Regions from separate parts of the Methylocystis sp. MJC1 genome, predicted to be linked through region 1. Evidence: riboswitches for the same ligand, from Rfam matches in the RefSeq annotation. Region 1 holds a riboswitch; the other holds the start of a gene.
What was found. Region 1 has a riboswitch for thiamine pyrophosphate ahead of OGR47_RS01295 (FAD-dependent oxidoreductase). Riboswitches for the same ligand answer to the same signal wherever they lie in the genome.
Positions count from the first base shown of each region.

Region 1 (3,210 bases):
GGCGCGCGGGCCGATGCGCTCTAATGGACCGCGCAAAGAAAAGATTGTCAGAGCATGTCCTTGAACGGCCGCCCGATCACCGGCGTCGAGGGCTCGGCCATGTCGCGGGGCGTCATCGGCTTGGCTAGAAAGGCGAGCCGCCCGGCCTCGACAGCGAGGCCGAAAGCGCGCGCCATGGCGACGGGATCGCCCGCCCGCGAGACCGCCGTATTCAGCAGCACGGCGTCATAGCCCATCTCCATCACGGTCGCGGCATGAGAGGGCGCGCCGAGCCCTGCGTCGACGACGAGCGGCGTACCCGGGAAATGCGCCCGCAAAGCCCGCAAGGCGAACGTATTGTTGACGCCGCGCCCCGAACCGATCGGCGCCGCCCAGGGCATCAAAACCTTGCAGCCTGCGTCGAGGAGCTTTTCGGCGACCACGAGATCGTCGGTCGTATAGGGAAAAACCTTGAAACCATCCCCGACGAGCGCCTTCGCCGCTTCCACGAGGCCGAAAACGTCGGGCTGCAGCGTATCTTCCTCGCCGATCACTTCGAGCTTGATCCAATCGGTCTCGAATACCTCGCGGGCCATTTGCGCCGTCGCAATCGCCTCCTTGGCCGTGCGGCAGCCCGCCGTATTGGGAAGCACGCGCGCGCCGAGGTCCCGAACGAGGGTCCAAAAGCTCTCGCCCGCGCGCGAGCCGCCTGCCTCCCGCCGCAACGAAACCGTGACGATCTCGCAGCCCGAGGCGCGGATGGCCTCGGTGAGAATCGCGGGCGAGGGATAGCGCGCCGTCCCCAGCAGCAGCCGCGATCGTAGCGCAACGTCGTAGAAGGTGAGCGTATCAGCGGCGTTCATTGGACGCTTTGCACTCATCCGCCCTGCCGCGGCGTGACGATCTCCACCGCGTCGCCCTCATGAAGCATGGTCTTTTCACGGTCCCTGTCGCGCACGAATTCCTGGTTCAGCGCCGTGCCGACCTTCTGATCCTCGTAGCCCAATTCGCGCAGCAGGGCCTCCAAAGTGGTGGAGTCCACCTCACGCGGACGCCCGTTCACCCGAATCTGCATCCATCACCTCCGGAAAATAGGCGCCGCGGAGAACAACCTCGGCAGCGCGGCGCGCGAGCGCGGGGGCAAGCAGGAAACCGTGCCTGTAGAGCCCATTGATATAGATCGTCTTTCCACTTTGCGTCAGGCGCGGAAGATTATCCGGATAGGCCGGCCGCACGTCCGAGCCCATTTCGACGATCTCCGCCTCGGCGAAGGCCGGGTGAATGGCGAAGGCGGAATTGACAAGCTCCACAACGGAGCGCGCTGTCACCCGCGCGCGCTCCTCATTTTCGATCATGGTCGCCCCGACCATGAATAGACCCTCCCCGCGCGGCACGACATAGACCGGCCGGCGCGGATGCAGCATGCGAATTGGGCGGGAGAGAACAATCTCGTCGCTGCGCAAAACCAGCATCTCGCCCTTCACGCCGCGCAGCCGAGGGAGCGCGTCGCGCGCGGCGAACCCCCGGCAGTCGATGGTCCAGTCGGGATGGGTCGCAAGCGCATCCGCCTCCGCGCCATAATGCCGCACGACGTTGGGCATCGCAGCGAGCCTGTCCGCGAGCGCTTGCATGGCGGCGCGCGGATCGAGATGCGCCTCCCGCGCAAAGAAGAGCGCGGCGTCGAAACGATTCGCCAAATCCGGCTCGAACGCCGCGACGCCCGCGCCGTCGAGCCGCTCGAAATGATCCGTGCGCCGGGCGAAATCCAAAAGCTCCGCGCGCTCGCGCGGCGCGGCGACGACGAGGGTTCCGGCGATCGTGGCGACTGGAATGTCCGAGGTCCAGAACGCGAGCGCCTCCTGCCCAAGCTCGGCCACGAGCGGCTCGGCGCTCTCCAGTTCGCACCAAGGCGCGATCATGCCGCCCGCAAAGCGCGAGCAGCCCTGGCCGGGCGCCGTCTGACGCTCGACGAGCTCCACCTGCGCCCCGGCCCGCGCCAAGGCATAGGTCGCGCAAAGCCCGGCGACGCCGGCGCCGATGACGCGCGCTAGCATAGCGCGCCTGCAAGGTTACGGGAGTTGTACACCATCCCTCCGCCAGCATTTGAACTGGATCAGGTTCAAAGGGTCGCCGCGCCCCACGTTCGTCATAAACGCGCTTCGCAGCCTCTCAGCCCCATGGCGGCGCGATCCTTCCGCCGCCGGGCGGGGCTCCCCCGGCGCGTGAAGACTCGCGCAAAACAGCCATCCACGTCAAGCGGCGCGGCGCCGGCGCATGACGTTTGTGTGGCAGGAAGCGGGCTTGCAAGACAGGCTCGGATCGCCCAAGCTCCGTGCATAAGAATTCGCGTCAAGGAACAACTCGGCGCGCTTAATCGGGAGTGAAACCATATGCGCCTCGTCTCTATGCCGGCTGGTCTCCGTGCGGCTGCAGCCGCCATTCTCGTCGCCGGCGTCCTCGGCCTCGCCGCCCCTGCCGAGGCGGCCAAGCTCGGCCCCTATTTCCCGATTCCGAACGGCTTCAACCTTACCGGCGTCGCCCGCGACGCGCTGCTGAACATCCAGGCGAGCTGGCTGAAGAACGGCCTCGACAATCTGGAGAAGGCGAAGAAAGAGACGGAAGCCGCGCTGGAAAAGGCCAAGGGCGGCGCGCAGGACCAGGTCGCGGCGCTGGAAGCAAAGGCCAAGGACCTCGACAAGCTGATCGACGACACAAAGGCCGAGATCGCCGTTGCGACCGACTCGAGCGCCTCGCAGGCAATTCAGAAGGACCGCAAGAACAAGCTCCTTCTCAATCTCAATCAGTGGATCAACGAACTGAACCGCATGGCGACCGAGCAGATGAAGATCGCCATCATGTCGGACGGCGCGGTCGCCATGACCGCGGAAAAGCTCAATCACCAGTATTCGCAGAATGCCGACGATCTCGAGCAGGCAAAGCACGATGTGAGCATGGAAAACTGGGGCAAGTGATCGACTGCTGATAAGCGGCTCCCATTCTCTCGTCATTGCGAGGAGCGGAGCGACGAAGCAATCCGGGGCAGCCACGGCGGCCCTGGATTGCTTCGCTTCGCTCGCAAACGGCATGAAACGTTTTTGTTCTGAATCCCGGATCGCTCGCTGCGCGAGCATCGGGAACGCCCGCGAAGCCTTCCCGCTTACGGCGCGCCGTCCTTCCTCAGAACGGAAAATCGTCGCTGACCGCAGGCTTCCGCAGATCGGCCTCGAGCCG
Region 1 covers NZ_CP107558.1:262,822-266,031, reverse strand. The annotation lists gene OGR47_RS01305 (thiazole synthase) at 48-842, opposite strand; gene thiS (sulfur carrier protein ThiS) at 857-1,054, opposite strand; gene OGR47_RS01295 (FAD-dependent oxidoreductase) at 1,023-2,033, opposite strand; TPP riboswitch at 2,050-2,206, opposite strand; gene OGR47_RS01290 (hypothetical protein) at 2,370-2,951, shown strand; gene OGR47_RS01285 (cell division protein ZapA) at 3,157-3,210, opposite strand, start outside.

Region 2 (3,210 bases), 1.7 Mb from region 1:
CGATGCCGGACGTAATATGATCGTAGCCGGGCGCGATGTCGGTGACGAGCGGACCGAGCGTGTAGAACGGCGCCTCGCCGCAGGCTTTCAGCTGCTTGTCCATATTGGCTTTGATCTCGTGCATCGGCACATGGCCGGGGCCTTCGATCATCACCTGGCAGCCCTTCTCCCAGGCGATCTTGGTGAGTTCGCCGAGCGTCTCCAGCTCCGCGAATTGTGCGGCGTCATTGGCGTCGGCGTTTGAGCCGGGGCGCAATCCGTCGCCGAGAGAGAAGGAGACGTCATATTTGCGCATAATGTCGCAAATCTCGTCGAAGCGTTCGTAGAGGAAGCTCTCCTTATGCTTGGAGAGGCACCAGCGCGCCATGATCGAGCCGCCGCGCGAGACGATGCCGGTGACGCGATTTGCGGTGAGCGGCACGAAAGCGAGACGCACGCCCGCATGGATCGTGAAATAATCGACGCCCTGCTCCGCCTGCTCGATGAGCGTGTCTTTGAAGACCGCCCAATCGAGCTTCAGCGCGTCGCCGCCGACCTTCTCCAGCGCTTGATAAATCGGCACGGTGCCGATCGGCACGCTCGCGTTGCGGATGATCCAGTCGCGAATGTTGTGGATGTTGCGGCCGGTCGAGAGGTCCATGACCGTGTCGGCGCCCCAGCGCGAGGCCCACACCATCTTCTCGACTTCCTCGGCGACCGAGGAGGTCACGGCCGAGTTGCCGATATTGGCATTGACCTTCACGAGGAAGTTGCGGCCGATGATGACCGGCTCCAGCTCCGGGTGATTGATATTGGCCGGAATGATGGCGCGGCCGCGCGCGATCTCCGAGCGCACGAATTCGGGCGTGACGAATTCGGGTATGTCCGCGCCGAAGCTTTCGCCATCGGCGATGCGGTTTTTGGCGGCGTCGAGCGCGCGTTCGCGGCAAAGGTTCTCGCGATGCGCGACATAGATCATCTCCTCCGTGACGATCCCGGCGCGGGCGAATTCGAGCTGTGTGACAGGCGCCGAGCCGGCGGCGCGATAAAGCTTGCGCTCGGCCGGGCATGGCGGCACGAGCCGCTCGCCTTCGGCAAAGCCATTGTCCTCGGGCTTGACCGCGCGGCCCTGATAGGCCTCCAACCCCGCGCGCGTCGCGAGCCAAGGCCGCGCCGACGGCAGGCCAGCGGAGAGATCGGGCGTGAAATTCTTGCAGCCATAGGGGCCGGATTGGTCGTAGACCCGCAAGGGCGCCTCGCCGGATGAGGGATCGAGCGCGATCTCGCGATAGGGCACGCGGATGTCGGCGCGCCCTTCGGGCGACGAATAGAGCTTGCGCGACTTGCCGATCGGGCCGGTGGTGACGCTGAGCGGCGTGCGTTTGTCGTGGATATTCATCGTCACGCTTCCTTCGATCGCGCTCCTTAAAAGGGAGCGGATGAGGGCCAAGCAGACTAAGAACGGAATCCGGATGAGGGGCGCGGCGCGCCCTGCCCTGGCATTCCCTCCGCCGGCATGACCCGGATCAGGTTCGACGGGTGCTTCTCAGCCGCAGCCTGCGGCGCCCCTCGCCATTGAAAGGAAACTAATCGCTTCCCCCCGTGGCGGCAAGACGGATGGGGACAGATGGCCGAGCCCTCGCTAGATTGCGCGAAGGAGCCCTTTGGGAGGAAGTCGCATAAGGCGCTCGCTTGCGCTCAATTTCTTTGCGGGCCCCTTCCGTCGCGCGTAGCGGATAGCGCCCCTATTCGAGATTGGCCTATACGGCCGCAAAGCGAGACCCGCGTTAGATTGCGCTTCTTCATTTGCACTGACGAGACTGGCGGACATGAACCAATCCTCTCTGCGCGGGCTCTCCTCCGAAGAAGCCGCGCGCCGCCTTGCAGAATTCGGCCCGAACGCCCCGCCCGAAGCCAAGCCCCCCGGCGTCTTCGCGATCGTCCTGCGCACGCTCAAAGAGCCGATGTTCTTCCTGCTCGCGGCGGCGGCGACGCTATACCTATTCGTCGGCGATCTCGGCGAAGGACTCTTCATGGTTGCCGGCGCCGGCGCGACCATCGGGCTCGTCGTCATCCAGGAGCTGCGCAGCGAGCGCGCCCTTCAGGCCCTTCGGCAGCTCGCGGAGCCCATGGCGCATGTCATTCGCGACGGCGAGGAGCGACGCATTCCCGCGCGCGATCTCGTTCCGGGCGACATTGTTCTCGTCGGCGAGGGACAGCGGGCGCCCGCCGACGCCATTCTTCTCGCCGGCGACGCGCTGGTAGTCGACGAGTCGATCCTCACCGGCGAATCCGCGCCGGTCACGAAGACGCTTGCTGGCGACGGCGCGGAGCTCGCCTTCCCGGACCCAGGCGGCGATTACACGCCCTTCCTCTATGCCGGCTCCATGATCGTGCGCGGCTCTGGCGTGGCGCAGGTTGCGCGCACGGGCCCGCGCACGGCGGTCGGGGGACTTGGCGCCTCGCTCGCCGCCATCAAGGGCGAGCCGAGCCCTTTGCAGAAACGTACCGGGGCGCTGGTAGCGCGGCTCGGCGCCTTCGCCCTGCTCTTCTGTGCGCTGGTGATCCTCGCTTACGGCCTCGTGCATGGCGATTGGTTCGAAGGGGCGATCGCCGGCATTACGCTCGCCATCGGTCTGCTGCCGGAAGAATTCCCGATGGTGCTGGCGATCTTCCTCGCCATCGGCGCCTTCCGGCTCGCCAGCCGCAATGTGCTTGTGCGCCGCTCCTCCGTCACCGAGACGTTGGGCTCGACCTCCCTCCTCTGCGTCGACAAGACGGGCACTTTGACCGAAAACCGCATGGCCGTGGCGCGGCTCTATATCGGCGATGGCGTTGAACCGGTACCCGACGCGCCGGACGCCGAGCAGCACCGGCTGATCCAGGCCGCGCTACGCGCGTCGAGCGCCAACCCGGTCGACCCCATGGACCGCGCCATCCATGCGATGGCCGAAAGGTTGGAAATCCCAGCTGGCGGCACGGCGATCGAGAGCTTTCCCATCAAGCCGGAGCTGCTCGCTTTCATTCAGTCGTGGCGGGTGGATGGCGGCGCGTTGAAAGCCGCCAAGGGCGCGCCCGAGGCGATCTTCCGGCTCGCGCGAGCGAGCGAAGCGGAGCACGCGCGTTATGCGTCCGTTGTCGAGGAGATGGCGCGAGAGGGATTGCGCGTGCTGGCTGTGGCGGAGACGCCGATTGTCGCTAGCGGACTCGACGACGCGCCCTATGGCGTGA
Region 2 covers NZ_CP107558.1:1,971,206-1,974,415, reverse strand. The annotation lists gene thiC (phosphomethylpyrimidine synthase ThiC) at 1-1,378, opposite strand, end outside; TPP riboswitch at 1,465-1,559, opposite strand; gene OGR47_RS09555 (cation-translocating P-type ATPase) at 1,809-3,210, shown strand, end outside.
Region 2: it holds a riboswitch for thiamine pyrophosphate, as region 1 does, so the genes downstream of both, thiC (phosphomethylpyrimidine synthase ThiC) here and OGR47_RS01295 (FAD-dependent oxidoreductase) in region 1, are expected to answer to the same signal.